One region of the Novosphingobium panipatense genome, then DNA from elsewhere that is predicted to be linked to it. Evidence: riboswitches for the same ligand, from Rfam matches in the RefSeq annotation. Region 1 holds a riboswitch; the other holds the start of a gene.
What was found. A riboswitch is a leader RNA that binds a small molecule or an ion and turns the genes downstream of it on or off. The one in region 1 is predicted to bind thiamine pyrophosphate.
Positions count from the first base shown of each region.

Region 1 (10,429 bases):
ATGGTTCCGCTGCTGCTGGTCTACGCGCTCGTCTACGATCGGCAGGACCAGTCGCGCACGGCGCAGAATGCCATCAACGCCGGATGGGGCGGTCCGCAGATCCTGTCCGGCCCGGTCGTCGTGGTGCCCTTTCGTACCACGCAGACTCAGAACGAGACGGTGGATGGAAAACCGATCACCCGCGTCGCCGAGGTGGAGAAGCTGCTCTACATCTCTCCCGACAGCAATCGGGTGAAGACCCGCGTGGACCCGCAGGAGCGGCAGAAATCGATCTACCGGTCGGTTCTCTTCACTGCCAGGGTTGATGGCAAGGCGACCTTCACCCTTCCCGCCGACCTTGCGCGCTTCGGCGTCACGCGGGAGCGGCTGATCTGGGAGCGCGCGGAGGTGCGGGTCGGAACCTCGGACGCGCGCGGCCTTACCGCCGGCGGATCGCTCACCGCCAACGGTCGCCCGCTTGAAGTGCAGCCCGGCAAGGGCCCCGCCGCGTCGGGCGGGCAAGGCTTCTTCGCGTTCCTGCCCTGGGACGGTGCCGGCACGCTTCGCATCGGATATGCGCTGGAAGTGCGGGGCAGCGGCGGGATCAGCCTTGTCCCTCGCGGCGGGCAGACGCAGTGGGAGGTCACCTCCAGCTGGCCGAGCCCAAGCTTCTCCGGCTCGTTCCTGCCGGACCAGCCGCGAGTTTCCGATGCGGGGTTTTCCGCGCGTTATCGGATCGACAAGCTCGCTCTGGGCCAACCGCCCGTGGCGATGGAAGATGTTGGCTTCCCGGTGCGCGGGAACGACGGCGTGCAGATTGAGCTGACGGACACGCGCAGCGCCGCGTCAGGCGGGATGGCTTCCGGCGGTGCGCCCGAAGTCATCGGCGCTCCGGGGCGGGTGGTGAACGTCGATCTCGTAGAGCCGGTCAACCTCTATTCCAAGGTCGATCGTTCCGTGAAGTACGGGTTCCTGTTCATCGGCTTCACTTTCCTCGCCTTCTTCCTGTTCGACGTGGTGGGCGGTGCGCGCGTGGCTCCGGTGGAGTATCTTCTCACGGGCGCGGCGCTGGTGCTGTTCTTCGCACTGCTGCTGGCCTTCGCCGAAGTGATCGGCTTCACGCTCGCGTACATCCTCGCAAGCGCGGCGGTGATCGGGCTTCTCACCGCATACAGTGCCGCTGTGTTGAAAAGCTGGAAGCGAGGCCGCTTCATCGGCGCGCTGCTGGTCGGGCTCTACGCGCTGCTTTTCGTCCTCCTCAATCTTGAAGCGTGGTCGCTTCTGATCGGTTCGGTGCTGCTGTTCGTCGCACTCGCAGGCGTGATGTACGCGACGCGGCAGGTGGACTGGGTTTCAGTCGGGCGGCCCCGCACAGCCGCACCTTCGGCCTAATCCGTGCCGAGGACCTGCGCAACACGGCGGCGCAGGTCGGGCAGGACGTTCGCTTCGAACCAGGGATGCTTCGCCATCCAGATCCGGCTGCGCCACGCCGGATGGGGAAGCGGGAACAGGCCTTCAGGCGCCGCGCGCCACTGGCGCACCGCTTCGGTCAGGTTGGGCGCGAAGCCACGCGGGAGGTAGCGCTTCTGGGCATACTGGCCGACCAGCAGGGTCAGCCCTATGTTCGGCATCTGCGCGAGGAGGGCTGCGTGCCAGCGCGGCGCGCATTCGGGGCGGGGCGGCTTGTCCCCGCCGCTGGCCTTGCCGGGATAGCAGAAGCCGGAAGGCATCTGCGCCACCTTGGACGTGTCGTAGAACGTCGCCTTATCCATCCCCAGCCAGTCCCGAAGCCGGTCGCCGCTGTCGTCGTTCCAGCCGATGCCGCTGGCGTGGACCTTGCTGCCGGGCGCCTGTCCGATGATGAGGAGCCGCGCGGCGGGGCTGGCGGCAACGAAGGGACGAGGCTCGAAGCCGAGCGCGTTCTGACACAGGCGGCAGGAGCGGATCTCGCCGAGCAGGCTGTCGAGAGAGGTAGCCATCGCACGCGAGATGGGTCGCGCCCCGGCCTTTGGCAACTGTCAGCCTTTTGGCGAAGGTCAGCTGCGCAGAGTCATGAGCGAGGACGAATAGGGCGCCACCAGACCTTTCGCCCTGTCCCAGCCGCCGCGCAGCCAGATTTCCTGCGCCGCTGGATCGGGGGGCAGGATCACCGGCATCGTGTCTCGGCCTTCCGCTTTGAGCGCGGCGTTTGCCGGGCAGGAGAGGAGGGCGAAGGAAGGAATCTCGCTGTCCTTCCACACGGCTGCCATGGCGAAGACCGGCTGATCGGTGCAGGCAAACCAGCATTGCCGCCGCTTGCCGTCAGCCGGCGAAGGGCGGCCCCCTTCCATGAAGGCGGTTGCGGGGACGAGGCAGCGGAATTCGCTGTTGCGCAAGTTGCCGATCCAGAACGGACTGTCGAGGTTGCGCACCGTCAGTATGCCGCGTTGTTCCTGCACGGAGGGGGGCGGTGGCACACCCCATAGGCGCGGGATCATTCGGCGCGGCGTGCGCTCGCGGGGCCTTGGCCCGGCCACGGCCTCGCGCCCGGCGGTGATGACCGGCGCGAACTGGCCCGGTGCGGCGTGCCCGCCCGACCACGGATCGTTACCGGCCTCGGCTCCGAAAAGGCGGGCAACGGCCTGAGCGGCGCCGTCCAGGCGATAGAGCATCGGCATTGCCTATGCCCCTAGACCGCGCCTTCGCCGCCGTCTATCTTCCACGCCGTCCCCGGGGAGCCAGCGAGTGGCTGAGAGTTGTGGGTATGCTCCACAAGACCCGTCGAACCTGAACCCGTTAGTACGGGCGGAGGAAGTGGAGCGTCGGGTCGAAGTCCGTCCATGGCCCGCAGTTTCGTCTCTTTTTCCGTCCCATGGAAGGAAGAGAGGCAATCCATGGCAGACATCAACAGCACGCTCGAAATCGGCGTCACCACCGGCCCCATTCGCGGATCGAGGAAGATCCACGTTGGCCCGCTCGGTGTGGCCATGCGCGAGATCCATCTGGAACCCGGCAGCGGCGAAGCGCCGGTGCGCGTCTACGACACGTCCGGCCCTTACACCGATCCCCAGGCCACCATCGACATTTCGGCAGGCCTTGCGCTCAAGCGCCGCGAATGGATCCTCGCGCGCGGGGACGTCGAGGACTATGCCGGTCGCGAGGTGAAGCCCGAGGACAACGGCCTCAGGGGGCCCGACCGCTCCGCCGGTGTCCCCACCTTCGCCAACGTGATGAAGCGCCCGCTGCGCGCGAAGCCCGGCCGAAACGTCAGCCAGATGCACTACGCGAAAGCCGGTATCATCACGCCCGAGATGGAATACGTGGCCGAGCGCGAAAACCTCGGCCGTGCGAGGCTCAAGGAATATGTGCGTGACGGGCAGAATTGGGGAGCCTCCATCCCCGACTACGTGACGCCCGAATTCGTGCGCGAGGAGGTGGCGCGCGGCCGCGCCATCATTCCGTCGAACATCAACCACCCCGAAAGCGAGCCGATGGCGATTGGGCGCAACTTCCTGGTGAAGATCAACGCCAACATCGGCAACTCCGCCGTCGCTTCGGACGTGGCGAGCGAAGTCGACAAGATGGTCTGGGCGATCCGCTGGGGCGCGGACACCGTGATGGACCTGTCCACCGGCAGGAACATCCACGACACGCGCGAATGGATCATTCGCAACAGCCCCGTGCCCATCGGCACCGTGCCGATCTATCAGGCGCTCGAAAAGGTCGGCGGCATTGCCGAGGAACTGACCTGGGAGATCTTCCGCGACACATTGGTCGAACAGGCCGAGCAGGGGGTGGACTACTTCACAATCCATGCGGGTGTGCGCCTGCCCTTCGTGCCGCTCGCCGCCAAGCGCGTGACGGGCATCGTTTCGCGCGGCGGCTCGATCATGGCCAAGTGGTGCCTGGCGCATCACAAGGAATCGTTCCTCTACGAACGCTTCGACGAGATCACCGAGATCATGAAGGCCTATGACGTCGCCTATTCGCTGGGTGACGGGTTGCGTCCCGGCTCGATCGCGGATGCCAACGACGAGGCGCAGTTCGCCGAACTCTACACGCTCGGCGAACTGACCAGGCGCGCCTGGGAACAGGACGTGCAGGTCATGATCGAAGGGCCGGGCCACGTGCCGATGCACAAGGTCAAGGAGAACATGGAAAAGCAGCTTCAGGCTTGCGGCGAAGCGCCGTTCTACACCCTCGGGCCGCTCGTCACCGACATTGCCCCGGGGTACGACCATATCACCAGCGGCATCGGCGCGGCCATGATCGGCTGGTACGGCACCGCGATGCTCTGCTACGTCACGCCCAAGGAGCACCTGGGCCTGCCGGATCGCGACGATGTGAAAGTTGGCGTCGTCACGTACAAGCTGGCCGCTCACGCCGCCGACCTCGCGAAAGGCCACCCTGCGGCCAAGGTCCGCGACGATGCGCTTTCCCGCGCGCGGTTCGAGTTCCGCTGGCGGGATCAGTTCAACCTTAGCCTCGACCCCGATACGGCGGAGCAGTACCATGACCAGACCCTTCCGGCAGAAGGTGCCAAGTCCGCGCACTTCTGCTCAATGTGTGGGCCCAAGTTCTGCTCGATGAAAATCTCGCAGGAAGTGCGCGAGTTTGCCGCGAAGCAGAACCAGCCGGTTGAGACCTTCGTGGCCGCCGAAGACGCCGAGGCGGGCATGGCCGAGATGAGCAAGGTCTTCAAGGATACCGGCGGCGAACTCTACATCGGCTCCAACGGACGCGAGCACGATTGACGACAGGTCCCAAGCCGATCACCCTCGTCACTGCGCAGCCCGCGCCCGCAGTGACGAGGATCAGGCAATGCACCGGAACCCGGCCGCCGACTGGATGAAGCTGGCCCACGACAGCTACTGGCTGGGGGTGGAGAGCCTCACGGTCATCGGGCTGCGCACGTTCGACATCATGACGGGACAGGGCAGTGGGCGCGAGAACCGGCTCATGGTCACGGAGAAGGTCCGTGCCGCCGCCACGGCGGGGATGATGCTGGCGGCAGGCGGTGGGTCGGCCACAAGCACGGGCAAGGCCGTGCGGCATTACCGCCGAAAGGTTGCCGCCAATCGCAAGCGGCTGACGGGGAAGAATCGGTGACCGTGCACATCGGAGTTGGCGGCTGGACCTATGCACCATGGCGCGGCCTCTTCTACCCAGAAGGCCTGCCGCACGCTCGCGAACTCGCCTACCTTGGCGAGCGGCTGACCGCGACGGAGATCAACGCGACCTTCTACCGCCGTCAGAGCCCGGCCAGCTTCGCCAAATGGCGCGACGCGGTGCCGGATCATTTTCGCTTCGCCGTCAAGGGCAGCCGTTACTGCACCACGCGCAGGAATTTGGCCGAAGCGGGTGAGGGCGTGGCGAACTTCATGGCTCAGGGGCTCGTCGAACTTGGCCCGAAGCTGGGCCCGATCAATTGGCAACTTCCTGCAGCGAAGGCGTTCGATCCCGATGAGATCGGCGCGTTCCTGGCCCTGCTGCCTACACGGCAGGAGGGCATGATTCTGCAACATGCGATCGAAGCGAGGCACGAAAGCTTCGATGATCCTGCCTTCTTTGCATTGTGCCGCAAGGCGGGGGTCGCGGTCGTCCTTGCCGATTCGCCAAAATACGCCGCTCTGAATGCGACCGAGGGCGCCCCCTTCATCTACGCCCGTCTGCAGAACGCCCGCGCCGAGCTGGAGCAGGGCTACGCCGAAGGTGAACTCGAGGCCTGGAAGGAGCGCATCGGAGCCTGGACCGTCGAGGGGCGCGAGATTTTTGCGTTCTTCATCAACGGGGCCAAGGAGCGAGCTCCCGCTGCGGCACTGGCGCTGCTGGGTAAGCTGGCGCTGCAGGGTGCCTGACGTGTCCGCAGCCCCGTTCGCAGCGTGGCTTTGCCAGATTTACGCGCCAGCCTTCTGCGCCGCCACGAGAGCATCCCAATCCTTCCACGCGATGGCGCGGCCGGGGTAGGCCACCCTGGCGAAAGGCCAGTCTTCGGCGATCCAGGCCGTCACCCAGCTGTACAGCCGCGTGTCGAACCCGGCGTCGTATTCGGCCTTGGTTACCCAGAGCCTCACTACGGCGTCGTAGCCGTCGACCGGGCTGGGCGACACGTACACCGAGCCCCGTTCCCGCTTTCCGTCCGGCGTCAGGACTGCGTAGGCGAAGGATTTGCGCTCCCGGAAGCGAGTCTGCTCGTTCTCCATGTCGCGCATCGCGTCAGCGGCGGAAAGGTTGGCATGGGGCCAGTCCGTGCTGCGCGTGAAGGTCGCCTGCAGATGCTCGATCGAGGACATGTACGCGGCGAAGTCCACATCCACCACGTCAGGGCCGAGCGGCACGAGCTTAAAGCTGTCGGCCTCCGCCTGTGCCGGAACGACGAAGTCGGAGGGAACAAGGGCGGGCGTACCTTGGCCGGGCCCGGGGGACGTTGCCTCGGACGCCGTTGCGGAGGCTTGGGCGAAGGCCGATCCGGGGGCCATCATCAGCATTGCCAGCGACAGGCTGACGCCTGCGATCTTCAGAATCATCCGGTGCGCTCCCACGGTCGATCGTGACCGCTGTGCATTGAGAGCAATCCTGCCTCGCTGGCCTAGATGCCGTTGGTCCATGGGCGGCATAGACCCGATCTATGGGCTCCCGCGCGCTGTGCCTTCCAGATCCGGTGGATGGTTGAAGGCAGGGCCTTTCCGGGGGGCGCAGCGCGCGCCATGATCCCTGTATGAACCATTATCTGCTCATCTATCACCTAGCCCCGGGCTATCTCGAACGGCGTGGCGCATTGCGTGACGCACATCTCGAACACGCGTGGAGAGCCTGCGAACGTGGCGAGATGCTTCTGGCGGGGGCTATCGAAAATCCGCTGGACACGGCGATGCTGCTCTTCGCAGGGCAGGGGCCAGAGGTGGCGGAGGCCTTTGCGGTCGCCGATCCCTATGTGAAGGAGGGCCTTGTCGAACGCTGGAACGTGCGGCGGTGGATGACCGTCGCCGGTGAAGGCGCGGCATCTCCGCTGCGGCCGGGTGTGGAGGGATTATGACGGAACTCGCCGTCCGGGCCCGACGCGCCGCCTTCAATCGCGCCATTGCCGACGGTGACGCGGCCGCGATCGGACCTTTGCTGGCAAAGGACTGTGTCATGGTGACCGGCAGCGACAGTGCCGTGATTGCTGGCCGCATGGCGCAGGTAAAGATCTGGCGGCGGGAATTCGGCCATGCCGATCGCCTGATCTACCAACGGACGCCTGAACATGTCATCGTTTCGGCGGTTGAGCCGGTCGCAATGGAGCAGGGGCACTGGCATGGGACGGCTGCCGGCTCGCCGCAGCCGGGGGCCTCGGGAACTTATGCGGCCAAGTGGCGCGAGATGGCGGGGGAGTGGGTCATCGAGGCGGAGGTCTTCGTCACCCTTGGATGAAAATCTTTCCCGCGCGCCGGACTTCGACTAAGGAGCGCCGCAACCCGGCTCGCCGGTCGAGCGTCCGGGCTTTTCCCGAGGATGTGCGATGTTCGGCAGCGGACCGCCGGAGCGTGTGCAAAACCTGCGCACGGGCGAAGGACGAGGACGTGCGCGGATGAAGCAGGATTGCGCCACCCGGGACTTGCTGGACGAGGCCGGCAAGCTTTGGGCGGAGGCCGGATCGGTGATCGCGATGCGCACGGCACGCATCAATCGCTGCGATGCCGATGCGGGGACCGAGATGGTTCGCATGGTGACCGAAAAGGTTTGGGCTGGCTGGGAACTCGGCATTGCCTTTGCCATGGGGCAGCTTGGCCACGATCCGGAGACGGTATGCCGCCATATGGTGTCGCATTACCGCCGCGAGGTCCGCAAGAACCTGCGGCGCCTGTCCGCTAACGATTAAAGGGCGGTTTCGGCCGCGAGCACGTCCTGCGCTGCATCGGCCGCACGGTTTGCGGCAGCGGTGGCGGCGTCGCCCGCGCCCCCGACCCTGCCTGTCGGAGGCGGAACCGGGCGCGCGGGTGGCATCGGCTCACTCAGCCGCTTCGGCGGCTCCCCGGCATGGTAGGCGAAAGGGCGGTTGTCTTCCGCCGCGGGGTCCGGCTCATAGTCCGGCGCCTCCAGATCTTCCGGGGAGTAGGCCAGCCCGTCCGCACCGCCTTCGGCCTGAAAAGGCCATTGCGCGGTGCCAAGGACGAAAGCTCCCTCGTCGCTATCAGAACCCGCGTCCGGCTGCGCGACCGGCGGAGGGGAGAGGCTCTCTTGCGCATCGGGGAGGCGCGTGATCGCGCCTGTCGTCAACGCGGCGAAGGCGGCACCCGCAAGCCCGCCGCCCATCAGCAAAAGAACAAATTTGCCCGCAGCCATCAAATTTCCAAAGGTGTGTGCGCCTGAGGCGCTACTTCAACCGCCATCCCTTGTCAGCGCCCGGCACGAGAAAAAGGCGCCGTCCCGGCGGTGCGGGACGGCGCCTGGTTCGGCGCTCAGCGGCTCAGGCGAGGGAGAGGAGGATGCCCGAGCGCGCGAGCTGCGCGATCAGTTTGCCCGAAACCTGCCCGTTTTTACTGGGCGAGGTTCAGCTTGGCGGCCTCTGCGGTCGTGAACGACACATAGCGGCTGTTGTAGGTGCCCGATACGCGGCCACCCTTGACGTAGAGGCGGAAGGGAACGCCGGCGGAGGTCGTGCCGTTGATCACGGTGACCTTGCCCTTCTGAGCGGTGGTGTAGGTGTAGTTCACGCCCTCGTGCGAGAACTCACGGCTGTCATCAGCGTGAGCAGCGGCCGGAACGGCGAGAAGAGCGATGGCAGCGGAGGCGAAGACAGTCTTGAACATGGTGCGATCCTTGCTTTTCGACGAGGCTTGGTTCGCCTCGGGCTGCAGTTATCTTGTGCGGTGCAGCAAAAGCGCAGTTGGCTTAGCATCGCAATTTCATTAGCGGTAATTGCTGTTGCATAACACGCAAGCGCATAGAAAGCGCTGGAATTTGATAATGTTGAACGAGAGTTCAGCGCTACGGCGGCTTGAAAAAGATTAGTTTTCCGGCGTGTGACCCGCGCAGATCAAACGCCGAAGCAGAACTGCATGCGAATCGGCGCACCTTGCGATTGAAGACTCGGCTCCTCGCTCGTAGGCTCGAATCATGTCGCGGCTAACCTCTCTCACGCTTCCGTCGCTTGCAGGGTTCTTCGCTCTTGCAGCATGTCATTCTGCCACCGACAACCTGCCTGGCGATGCCGGCGATCACCGCCCGTGGAATGGCATCAAGCCTGGAGAGATCATTCAGCTTGTCGGTACCGAGCCCTTTTGGGGCGGTACGGTCGGCGCCGAAGGATTCCGCTACACGACTCCGGAAAACCCGGAAGGCGTTCAAGTGCCCGTCGCGCGCTTCGCGGGGCGCGGCGGCGTATCCTTCAGCGGCTCCATCGGCGGGCGCGAGGTGATACTGGCGGTCACGCCGACACGGTGCAGCGATGGGATGTCCGACACCGTCTACCCCTTTGCCGTGACTCTGCAGATGGGGGAGCAACTACGGCAGGGCTGCGCCTGGACGGATCGCGAGCCCCGCCTTGGTGCGGCGCGCTAGCCCTTCAGCGACTTTTCCAGAGTGACTTCGCAGTTGAACAGCTTGGAGATCGGGCAATTCGCCTTGGCATCGTTCGCTATGCGATCGAACTCATCCTGTGAGATGCCGGGCACGGTCGCCGAAAGCTTCAGGGCCGACTTAGTCACTGCGAAACCGTCACCCTCCTTGTCGAGAGTCACGGTGCATTCGGTGTCCAGGGTCCCGTCAGAGTAACCCGCGCTCGCAAGAGCGAAGCTGGTGGCCATCGTGAAGCACGCGGAATGGGCGGCGGCGATCAGTTCTTCAGGGTTGGTGCCGGGCACGCCTTCGAAACGGGTGCCAAAGCCATAGGGCTGTTCCGACAGCACACCGGACCGGGTGGAGATCGAGCCTTTGCCAGACTTGCCGAAGCCGACGTAGCGTGCAGACGCGGTGTTGGTGGTCGTCGCAGGTTCCTTTGTTCCAGGGGCAGGGCCGTTCGTCAGGCAACGCCATCCGGGCTGGACGGTTCCTCCACCCTGCCGCCGGAATTTTTGCGCGTGAGCAACTGCGGTGAAAACTGTCAAACTGCCTGCGCATTTTTCCCTGAATTTGCACCGTAGAACTTCGATTCTTCAGCACGCAGCGAGTATAAATTGAATACAGCTGATCATACTGCAGTGCGATATTTGCAGCAGTATCAAGGTTCCTCACCAATGACTGCTTCGTGGAACCGTGTCTGCATGTTACGAGTCTCTTCCAGATGACGGACCTGCAGGACAGGTCTGCACCGGAGAGGAAGAGTCGTGATGAAGCGATTCCTGACAGCGTTGCAGGCAGGGCTTGTCCTGCTTGCAATGGCAACGGCCGGGGCGACGCACGCCAGCGCCGACGTGGCGCCTGCGGAGATGACCGGCGCCTATTTCATGCGCGACACGCTGGTTCTCCGCGCCGACGATCTTGCGTTGAT
Region 1 covers NZ_FXUI01000003.1:418,148-428,576, forward strand. The annotation lists gene creD (cell envelope integrity protein CreD) at 1-1,371, shown strand, start outside; gene QOL62_RS07380 (uracil-DNA glycosylase family protein) at 1,368-1,958, opposite strand; gene QOL62_RS07385 (SOS response-associated peptidase family protein) at 2,016-2,636, opposite strand; TPP riboswitch at 2,680-2,791, shown strand; gene thiC (phosphomethylpyrimidine synthase ThiC) at 2,853-4,712, shown strand; gene QOL62_RS07395 (hypothetical protein) at 4,780-5,067, shown strand; gene QOL62_RS07400 (DUF72 domain-containing protein) at 5,064-5,816, shown strand; gene QOL62_RS07405 (twin-arginine translocation pathway signal protein) at 5,856-6,485, opposite strand; gene QOL62_RS07410 (YciI-like protein) at 6,677-6,994, shown strand; gene QOL62_RS07415 (DUF4440 domain-containing protein) at 6,991-7,371, shown strand; gene QOL62_RS07420 (hypothetical protein) at 7,460-7,819, shown strand; gene QOL62_RS07425 (hypothetical protein) at 7,816-8,283, opposite strand; gene QOL62_RS07430 (hypothetical protein) at 8,478-8,750, opposite strand; gene QOL62_RS07435 (COG3650 family protein) at 9,058-9,501, shown strand; gene QOL62_RS07440 (OsmC family protein) at 9,498-9,965, opposite strand; gene QOL62_RS07445 (hypothetical protein) at 10,269-10,429, shown strand, end outside.

Region 2 (10,429 bases), on a different contig from region 1:
CCGAGTGGGACGGCAAGACGCTGACGCTTCACTCAAGCCTGCAGATGCTGCGCTTCAATCGCAAGGAACTTGCGGATGCGCTTGGGCTGGATGCCGACAACGTCCGTCTTGTTTCCCCCTATGTGGGCGGCGGTTTCGGATCCAAGCTCGGCATCAGCCCGGAAGGCGCGGCCGCATCGGTTGCTGCCATCACCCTGAAACGCCCGGTCCGCGTCGTCCTGCTGCGCCAGCAGGTCTTCCAGTGCATCATGCGCCGTTCCGAAACGCGTCAGCGCCTTCGGCTGGCGGCGGACGCGGAGGGGCGCCTGACAGGCTTTGGCCATGAAGCATGGGTATCCAACCTGCCGGAGGAGGAGTTTGCCGAACCCGTGCTTCAGGCGAGCGAGTTCCTCTATCCGGGTGACGACCGGAAGCTTGATCTGGAGGTCACCCGCATCCACCGCGTAACGGCGGGTTCCGTCCGGGCCCCCGGTGAAGCTGTGGGCATGCAGGCGCTCGAAGGGGCCATGGACGAACTGGCCCTCGCGATGGAGATCGACCCGGTCGAACTGCGCCTGCGCAACATACCGGAACGGCATCCGACGCTCGATATCCCTTATAGCTCCCGCAAGCTGGAGGAGTGCCTGCGCAAAGGCGCGGAGCGTTTCGACTGGGATGGGGCGGACCGCACACCCTGCATGAAGCGCGAAGGCGACTGGTGGATCGGCACGGGAATGGCGACCGCGACGCGCGTACACAACCTTAACAAGGCGGAAGCCCGGGTGACATTCCGCGCGGACGGCAGTGTCGAGGTCGCCAGTGACATGACGGATATCGGCACCGGGACGTACACGGTTCTCCAGCAGATCGCGGCGGAAATGCTGGGCGTCGATCCAGGAAGGGTGGAGGTGCACCTTGGCGACACCGATTTTCCGCCGGGCTCGGGCTCGGGGGGCAGCTGGGGCGCTGCGTCCACCGGCTCTGCCGTGTTCCAGGCGTGCGAAGGTATCCGCAGCAAGCTGGCAGCGAAGCTGGGCTGCGCCGAGGACGAACTGACGCTCAAGGATGGCCATGCCGTCACCGGCAACCGTCGCATCGCGATCGCGGACCTGCTGGAGGACGAGGCTCTCACCGAACATGCCCGTTTCAAGCCGGGCAAGATAACCGAGGCGTTCGCTGCGGCGATGTATGGCGCGTTCTTCGCGGAAGTCGCGGTCAACGTCTATTCGGGGGAGGTGCGCGTGCGCCGTTTTACCGGCGCCTTCTCGATGGGACGTGTGCTCAACGCAAAGACTGCCACCTCGCAGTGCATGGGCGGCATGGTCTGGGGGATAGGCAGTGCCTTGACGGAGGAACTGGCGTTCGATCATCGCGACGGCCATATCGTGAACCCCGACCTTGCCGAATACCACGTGCCGGTGAACCTCGACGTTCCGCACCTCGATGTCCTGCTGGTGGAGGAACGCGATCCGGCGGGAAGCCCACTGCAGGCCAAGGGCGTGGGGGAACTGGGGATATGCGGGGCGGCGGGCGCGATCGCGAACGCGATCCACCACGCCTGCGGTGTTCGTGTGCGAAGTTTTCCGATCACCCCTGACGAGGTGCTGGCGGGTCTTCCGGAAGTCTGACGTGAAGGAGCTATAGCATGCGCCGGGATGGAATGACGCGGGCCGCGGCGGTATTGCTGGTTACAGGTGCCGCTGCCCTTGGCCTCTACCGATCGTGGCTGAAGCGCTCGGGCGCGGCGCGACCGGAAAGGGTCGGTTATCCGCCGCTCGGAACGCCGAAATACATCGACGACGGCCTGTGGATCGTGGACGATACGATGGTCGCCAGCGGCCTGACCTTGCCCATTCGGATGACGGTGCTGCGTCTCGAGGATGGAAGTCTCCTGCTTCACTCCCCCACCACGCATACGCCCGCGCTGGAGGCATCCCTGAACGCGCTGGGCACGGTGCGCCATCTGGTGGCGCCGGGCACCGCCCATTGGACTCACCTGACGGAGTGGCAGAAGGTCTTTCCGCAAGCGACGACCTGGGCCGTTCCGGGGCTGCGAGAGCGCCTGCAGGTGCGGCTATCGGGGGTGCGGATAGACCGTGACCTCGGCGACAGGGAACCTGCGGACTGGCAGCCCTCCCTCTCCCAGGGGCTGATCCGGGGCGCTGGCTTCTGCGAAAGTTTCCTGTTTCACGTCCCGAGCCGTACGCTGATCCTGTGCGACACTATCCAGAACCTCGTGCCCTCCAAGCTGCCGCCCGTAACACGCTTCGCGGCGCAGGCGGCATGCGGTACAGAGGGAAAGACGGCGCACCACGTTCGCATGGCCCTTCGCCTCGGCGGCCCTGACGCGCGGGCGAACATCGACGCGATGCTCCGGCTGCAGCCCGAGCGCGTGCTCTTCGCACACGGTGATCCCTTCGAACATGACGCGGCTGCCCGGCTTCGGAGGGCATTCGCCTGGATGGACGAAAAGGAGAGCGACCCGGCGCGATCGTTCTCCCGCCTCACAAGGAGAAGACCATGACCCGCAGCCTGGCAGGAAGACGAGTTGTCATAACAGGGGCCTCCAGCGGCATCGGCGCCGCCACGGCCATAGCCTTCGCGCGCGAAGGTGCCCGCCTGATCCTCGCCGCCCGCGGAGAAGCAGGACTCAGGGACATAGCGGCACACTGCCAGGAGTTCGGCGCGAGCGTGGAGACGCGCATCGTCGATGTGACCGACGCGGAGGCGATCGGCGAACTGACCCGGTTCGCGCGTGAGCATATGGGCGGGGTGGACCTGTGGTTCAGTTGCGTCGGGGTCGGCGTAATGGGCAAATACCAGGATGTGCCCCTTGCCGATCATGTGCAGGTTCTCCAGGCAAACCTTCTCAGTCACATGACCGAAGCCCATGCGGTTCTGCCGATCTTTCTGGAGCAGGGCCGGGGAACCTGGGTAAACATGATTTCCATAGGCGGCTTCGTGGCCACGCCTTATGCAGCGGCCTACGCGGCCAGCAAATTCGGGCTCCGGGGTTTCAGCGAGGCTCTGCGGGGAGAACTGTCGAAGAACCCGCACATTCACATCTGCGACGTCTATCCGACGTTTGTCGATACCCCGGCCATCGGTCATGCCGGTAATTACACAGGCGCGAAACTGTCCTATCCGCCCGGCGCTCTGCCTCCCGAGAAGGTCGCGCAGGCGGTCGTGAAGCTTGCCCACCGGCCGCGCAATTCCACGTTTGTCGGCGGGCCGGGCATCGGCATGAAACTGCTGCAGTTCGCCACCCCCAATGCCAGCGCGGCGATGTTGAACGGCTTCCTCGACGTCTGGTCGCGGCGGGCGGAGCGGGGTGAGGATACGAAAGGCACCTTGTTCGATCCGCCTTCGGATGCCAGCGGACCAGACGCACACACCCGGCGCACCGATTTGCGGCGAAAGGCTGCCGCTGGGGCGGGCGCGCTGGCGGCGGCAGGCGGGCTGACGGCGGCCGCCCTGCTGCTGAGGAAACGGCGCGGGCGCTGACCAGTCGGTTCGGCGCCGTCCTGCGCAGTCGTCCGGTCGAGGCGCGAAGCTTCAGACCGTGACGGCTGATCGCCGCTGCCCTTCGGATCCGAAGACGCGCCGGTAGCGTTCGATGTTGTCCGGATGGCCGGTGGCCTTCTCGGGGTTGTCCGACAGCTTCACGGCGGGACGGCCATTGGCGCTCGTCACCTTGCATACGAGAGAGATGGGCTCCAGCCCGGTGCGGCCATCCGGATCGCAGCCTCGGAAGTCGTTTGTAAGATTCGTTCCCCAACCGAAGCTCAGGCGCACGCGCCCATGAAAGTGGCGATACGTCTCTTCTATGGTGTCGATGTCCATCCCGTCCGAGAAGATGAGGAGCCTGGTACGCGGGTCGACGCCATGCTGTTCCCACCATCGGATGATCTGTTCCCCGCCTTCGATCGGCGGGGCGCTGTCAGGACGGAAACCGGTCCAGTCGGCGAGCCAGGAAGGCGCATTCTTGAGGAAGGATGCGGTTCCGAAGGCATCCGGCAAGGCAACGAGAAGGTTGCCGTTGTAGTGCGCGCGCCACTCCTCAAGCACCCGATAGGGCGCGTGCAGCAGCGCCTCGTCCGTATCGGCAAGAGCAGCGGCCACCATCGGAAGTTCATGCGCGTTCGTGCCGATCGCCTCGAGGTCCGCGTCCATGGCGAGCAGCACGTTAGAGGTGCCGATGAATCTCTCCCCCAGCCCTTCCTTCAAGGCCTCGACGCACCAGCGCTGCCACAGGAAGCCATGGCGCCTGCGCGTGCCGAAGTCGGACAGGACCAGATCGTCAAGCTGGCGCAGGCGTTCCACCTTCTCCCAGAGCCGCGCCTTCGCACGGGCGTAAAGAATGTCGAGCGCCAGTTCGCCCTTGTCGCGCATGGCGGCCCGGGCGCGCAGCTCATTGATGATGGTGAGCGCGGGGATCTCCCACATCGACGTATGCGTCCACGGACCTTCGAAGCGCAGGTCAAACTGTCCGTCCACGATCCGCAGGTCGTATTCGGGCAGGCGGAACGCCGACAGCCAATTGATAAAGTCGGGGGCGAACATCTGCTGCTTGCCGTAGAACGTGTTGCCGGCGAGCCAGATCAGCTCCTTCTTCGCGAAACGGATGGTGCGGGCATGATCCAGCTGTGCGCGTAGTTCCGCCTCATCGATCACTTCCGCGAGGCGCACGGTGCGGCTGCGATTGATGACCGAGAACGTGGCCTGCACGTCCCCGTGGAGATGGCGGATCAGCTGCAGCATCAGCAGCTTGTAGAAGTCGGTGTCCAGCAGACTGCGGACGATCGGATCCAGCCTGAAGTTGTGATCGTAAGTCCGTTTAGCGATATTCGTGACAGGCATGGTCGGGTCCTTCCGCAGAAGGTAACGGTTGGGAGCTGCGCTGTTCCATCGCTTTTCTGATGGCGCAGCAGGTTCTTTCCGGTTTTCGCCTTAGATGGGCCAGGTCGCGCGATGGTAGGCCGAATCCCAGAACATCCATTCGAAGCGCGTCGCGATGCGGAAAGCGTCAGCCATCGCGCGACGCGTACCTGTTCCGGCGTTCGAGGCCGCCTCGTCGACGAGGGCGCGGACGCGGGCGGTCGCCTCGCCGAAGGATGGAGCGGCGTAGGTGTCGATCCATGCCGAATAGGGATTTGGCGCGGCGGCACGGGGTTTAATCGCGCAGCCGACTTCCCAGTACACCCAAAAGCACGGCAATATGGCCGCGATCAGCTCCTCGTAGCTACGCGTTGCAGCGAGCGCCGAAAGATAGCTGGTGTAGCCAAGGCATGCCGGCGTGGCCTCGCTGTTGGCGGCCATCTGCGCCGTCACGCCGAAGCTTGCGAAGAAGGCCTGGTGCAGGGCCTCTTCCACCTGCACGGCGACTTTGGCGCCATCCGAAAACTCCAGCCGCCCGGCGGCGGTCGGCGCGCGCGCGGCGGCAAGCGCGAGCGCCCGGGAGTACTCGGCCAAATAGAGGCTGTCCTGCACGATGTAGTGCCGGAAGCTTTCCGGGGGCAGCGTTCCCGCGGCCAGTTCGGCCAGGAACGGGTGAGCGAGAATGGACCGGCGCAGCGGTTCGACATCTTGCCAGATTTCGTCGCAGAAGCTCATCGTGAAACCTTCTTCAGAAGCGGCGGCTGGCGCCAAGGCCGAACTGACGGCCGGTGTTGATGGTGAAGCTGTCGAACGGGCCGTCCGGTCCGAGACCGAGCAGGAGTGGCAGTTGCTGCTGACCGAAGGCGGAGATGGCCCAGCGTTTGTCGAACAGGTTCTTCGCCCAGAGATCCAAGGTCCAGCTGCCGAGGGTCACGCCCACGCGCCCGTCGACCGACGTGTACCCGGGCGAATGCAGGATGTTGTCGATCTCGAAGTCCACCCGCGACACGTAGGCGACGGAGAGCCGCGCATCGATGATCGCGGCTCCGGCCGCTCCGCTCCAGTCAAGGCCGCCGTTCAGCGTCCAGTCCGGCGCGTTCGGCGTCCGCTTGCCCTTGAGGTCGAGGATTGCGGGCTCGCCCGGCTCCGGTGTCGGGTTGGGAGTCGTGTAGCGACCCACGCGGCTGCGGGTCCAGGCCATGCCGCCATCGACGCGGAAGCCCTGCCCCACGTCGGCCTGAGCGGACGCTTCGATGCCATGGACATCGACGCGCGGCACCGAAAGCACGACCGAGTTGCCGAGGAAGACGGTGTTCTGGAAATTGCGATAGTCGGTGACGAAGCCGGCAAGCGACAGGCGCACCCGATCGTCCGCCACCCGCGCCTTGATGCCCGCTTCCAATGCCTTTGTCGTTTCCGCCGCGAAGTCTGCCGTCCAGATGTCGCTCGGTCCTGGCAGGGGGTTGAAGCCGCCGGCCTTGAAGCCAACCGCCCCGGTGACATAGGCCGTCAGGTCGTTAGTGGGACGCCAAGCCAGCGAAATCTTTGGCTGCCACTTGTCGAAGGTCTGTGCCCGGCGGGCATAAGTCTGATCGCTTTGGGTGCCGAGCGTGTCTTCCTTGCGCCGATCGCGGTCGTAGCGAAGGGCCAGCGTTGCCTCCAAAGCCGGCAGGACATCATACGAACCCTGTGCGAAGATCCCGATCTGGTTGGAGCGGGTTTTCGCCCTCTGCGGTTCGGCTCCGAACAGCAGAGGACCGAGATCATCGGTGCGCCCCCGCTCAGTGCGCTGGAAGAAAAAGCCCATGTGCCAACGGAACGGCCCGGCCCCCCGGGACGCGAGCCGGAGTTCGCTTGTCCAGGCCTGAAGGTCCACCGGCTGTGAAATGGGCTGGATACCGTTGGGAAAGGTCGGTTCGCCGTAGAAGGTCAGCGGCGTGTTCCGGAAATCCAGCTCCTCCACGAAATCCTTGTGGTAATCATCGTAGCCGCCGGTCCATGTGAGGTTCAGATCGTCTCCGAGGGTCTGTTCGAATGTGGCTTGCAGCCCCCACCAGTCGCGGGCAGCGCGTCCTTCGAAATCGCCGAAGGGGTTTGTCAGCGCCTTGCCGGACAGGCGGCCGGCATAAAGCTGCGTGACATTGCCGGACGAGATGTAGGCGGCGCCGCCCTCTTCATCCGCCCAGCCGGCCCTTAGCTTGAGCGTGCTCGTCTCGGTCAGGGCGATCCTTGCCTTCAGGCGCAGGTTGCGGCTGATCTGCCCATCGACTTTCCGGTCAAGGTAGGTGTTGCGGATGAACCCTTCGGTGTTGCGATAAGACCCGGCGAGCCGCAGCGAAACGGTTTCGGAAACGGGCGCATTGGCTACTGCATCCGCCGTCCAGGTGAAGCCGTTGCCGATCCCGAGCGATGCCATGCCGCCGGCCACATCCGTGGGATCCGCCGTTGTGATGTTGACCGCGCCACCCGATGCCGAGCGGCCGAACAGTGCTCCTTGCGGGCCCTTCAGGATTTCGACCCGCTCGAGATCGTACGTGCGCAGCGTGAAAAGCTCCGCATCGGCGAGTGCCAGCCCGTCCACGACATAGGCGATGGACGGAGACTGGTTGCGGTTGGTGGAGACGCCGCGAACGGAGATGAGGTTCGTTCCCGGATCCTGATCGTTGATCATGAAGATACCCGGCGTCTCGGCGATGAAATCGTCAACCGTGGTCAGGCGCCGGCGCGTGATGTCGTCGCGGCTGAAGACGGCGACCGTGTCCGGCACGGCGATTTCCGCCTCGGGGCGGCCGCGCGCGGTCACGATGATCGGCGCGCCATCCGCCGCCTCTTCCGCGTGAGCGAGGGGCGTCACGCCACACGCCACGAAAAGGCTGCTGCCAAGCAGCCGGGCGACGGCCACGGTCTTCCAGAGATCTTTACGCACGTCCCTATTCCTCCGCCGGCATGAACCGGATCAGGTTCGCGGGTTTGCAGACTTTGGCACGATTGCCCGGTCCGCCTCTCAGCCCTGGCAGCGCCAGGACACCCCGTGGGTTGAAGGGGGCCGCTTAGGAAACGGCGGATCGGCCGTCAATCGTGCAGGCTGCCGGATTGCAGGTGTCTGCCGGGGGCGGGATCAACATCGCACACACGCGTCGGCAACAGCGGCACCTTCCCCCATGTTGCGAATTGTAGGGCGATGGCCATACCGTTCCCTCGCAGCGAACCCATCTCCGGCGCGGAGCCGGAAAGCCCGCGCGTCATGCGGGACCGTGTCAACGGTGCCCTTGAGCATGCCTGGCGCAAAGGGTGGTTGCAGCGGCCCGTCCTGGAGCCCGGTGTCCTGCTGGATGCGGCGAGCGGAACAAGCGGCTTGTCCGACTTCGGGGAGGACAACGGCTGGCGTGTGCGGCTGCACCTTCTGTGCGGAGCGCTCCAAGACGAGGCGGATCTCACAGGACTGGGTACGACGGTGGCCTTCGGACAGCTCGTATCCGCGCTCGCCACGCGGCAGCGGGCTGTGGCCCTATGGCAGCGGCATCCGGAGATTGCGGAGCTGCCGATCACCAGCCCCATCATCATCGTGGGGCAGATGCGATCGGGCAGCACGCGCATGCAGCGGCTGCTCGCCTGCGATGAGCGGCTGACATTCACACACTTCTACGAAAGTTGGAACCCCTTGCCGCGCTGGACGCACCGGGTGCTGGACGACAGGGTGCTGCGTGGCTGGTTCGCGCTCAAGGTAGCGGGCTTCCTCAACCCCAGGTTCAGCGTCATACATCCCACAGCCGCACGGTGTGCGGACGAGGAGATCGGCTTCCACAACATCGCGCTTTTCGGGTCCGCGCTGGAAGCGCAGTGGCGCATTCCCTCCTTCGCGCGGGCCGGCGAACAGGCCGACGCGGAGCCAGTTTACGAGGAGTTCCGCCGCTTCCTGCAGACGGTGCGATGGCTTCGCCGGGAGCGGGGCGACCGGCCGTGGGTCCTGAAGGTGCCTCAGTTCGGGCAGGATCTCGAAGCGGTCCTGAAGGTGTTTCCAAACGCCCGCCTGATCGTTCTACACCGCGATCCGGTCAGCGTCGTCGGTTCGTCCGCGTCGCTGGTGTACAACCAGATGTGCGTCCAGAGCCACGCCGTCGATCGTGTCTGGATCGGGCGGGAGTGGTTGCGCAAGTCGCTCCTGCGGCGCGACCGCACCGCAACTGCGAGGCAACGGTTCGACGGTATCCAGGCGGACGTGCGCTTCGACACCATGCATGCGGATTGGAGGGGTGAGATGCGGCGCGTCTACGCGGCTCTCGGAATGAGTTTCACGCCCGCTGTCGAGAAGGCAATGACGCGTTTCATGAACCGCCGGCAGCACCGCCGGCTCGATCAGCACCGTTATGACATCACTGATTTCGGCCTCTCGCGAAAGGAGATCGAAGCCGCTTTCGCCATGAGGCCGGGGCCGGCCTCGCGGCTGGTCGGCGCATAGATAAGTTGACTGGGTTGTGTCGTTGGAACCGGATCCACGACCGACCGGTTCCAACGTCGCTGCCACGATCCTGAGGCACCAGCATCAGGACGACGAGCTTTAACCATTATTGGAGACTACAGGCATGGCCGGAAAGATCGGTAAGGACACGGGCGCACAATCGCATGCGGCCGAATTCGAGACGGCGGTCGGAGAAGGCGGTGAGCTGCATCAGCTCGCCTCAGGTGCCGATGACGTGCTGACGACACAGCAGGGCGTCCCGGTCGCCGATGATCAGAACAGCCTTAAGGTCGGGCCGCTTGGTCCCACGCTGCTGGAAGACTTCCACTTCCGCGAAAAGATCTTCCATTTCGATCACGAGCGCATTCCCGAGCGCGTCGTCCATGCCCGCGGCTTCGGCGTGCATGGCACGTTCACCCTGGATGAGAGCCTCGCCGAGTACACGACGGCCAAGGTACTGACTGAAGTGGGTGAACAGACGCCCATGTTCGTGCGCTTCTCGACCGTTGCCGGAAACAAGGGTTCGTTCGACCTGGCGCGCGACGTCCGCGGGTTCGCGGCCAAGTTCTACACGAAGGAGGGAAACTGGGACATCGTCGCGAACAACATCCCGGTCTTCTTCATCCAGGATGCGATCAAGTTCCCTGATCTCATCCACGCGGCCAAGCAGGAGCCCGATCGCGGCTTCCCACAGGCGCAGACTGCCCATGACAACTTCTGGGACTACATCGGCCTGACCCCGGAATCGATGCACATGGTCATGTGGATCATGTCCGACCGCGCCATCCCGCGCTCGTTCCGCTTCATGGAAGGATTCGGCGTCCACACCTTCCGCCTCATCGATGCGGACGGGAAGGGCACTTACGTCAAGTTCCACTTCAAGCCGAAGCTGGGCCTGCAATCGGTCATGTGGAACGAGGCGCTCAAGATCAACGGTGCGGATCCTGACTTCCACCGCCGCGATCTCTGGGACGCGATCACGATGGGCACGCCGCCGGTCTGGGATCTGGGCGTCCAGCTGTTCGACGACGATTTCGCCGACCAGTTCGAGTTCGACATCCTCGATGCGACCAAGATCATCCCGGAAGAACAGATCCCGGTGCGCAAGATCGG
Region 2 covers NZ_FXUI01000020.1:15,179-25,607, forward strand. The annotation lists gene QOL62_RS17935 (xanthine dehydrogenase family protein molybdopterin-binding subunit) at 1-1,607, shown strand, start outside; gene QOL62_RS17940 (DUF4336 domain-containing protein) at 1,625-2,503, shown strand; gene QOL62_RS17945 (SDR family oxidoreductase) at 2,500-3,483, shown strand; gene pncB (nicotinate phosphoribosyltransferase) at 3,535-4,839, opposite strand; gene tenA (thiaminase II) at 4,930-5,592, opposite strand; gene QOL62_RS17960 (TonB-dependent receptor) at 5,606-7,783, opposite strand; TPP riboswitch at 7,773-7,899, opposite strand; gene QOL62_RS17965 (sulfotransferase family protein) at 8,039-9,316, shown strand; gene QOL62_RS17970 (catalase) at 9,441-10,429, shown strand, end outside.
Region 2: it holds a riboswitch for thiamine pyrophosphate, as region 1 does, so the genes downstream of both, QOL62_RS17960 (TonB-dependent receptor) here and thiC (phosphomethylpyrimidine synthase ThiC) in region 1, are expected to answer to the same signal.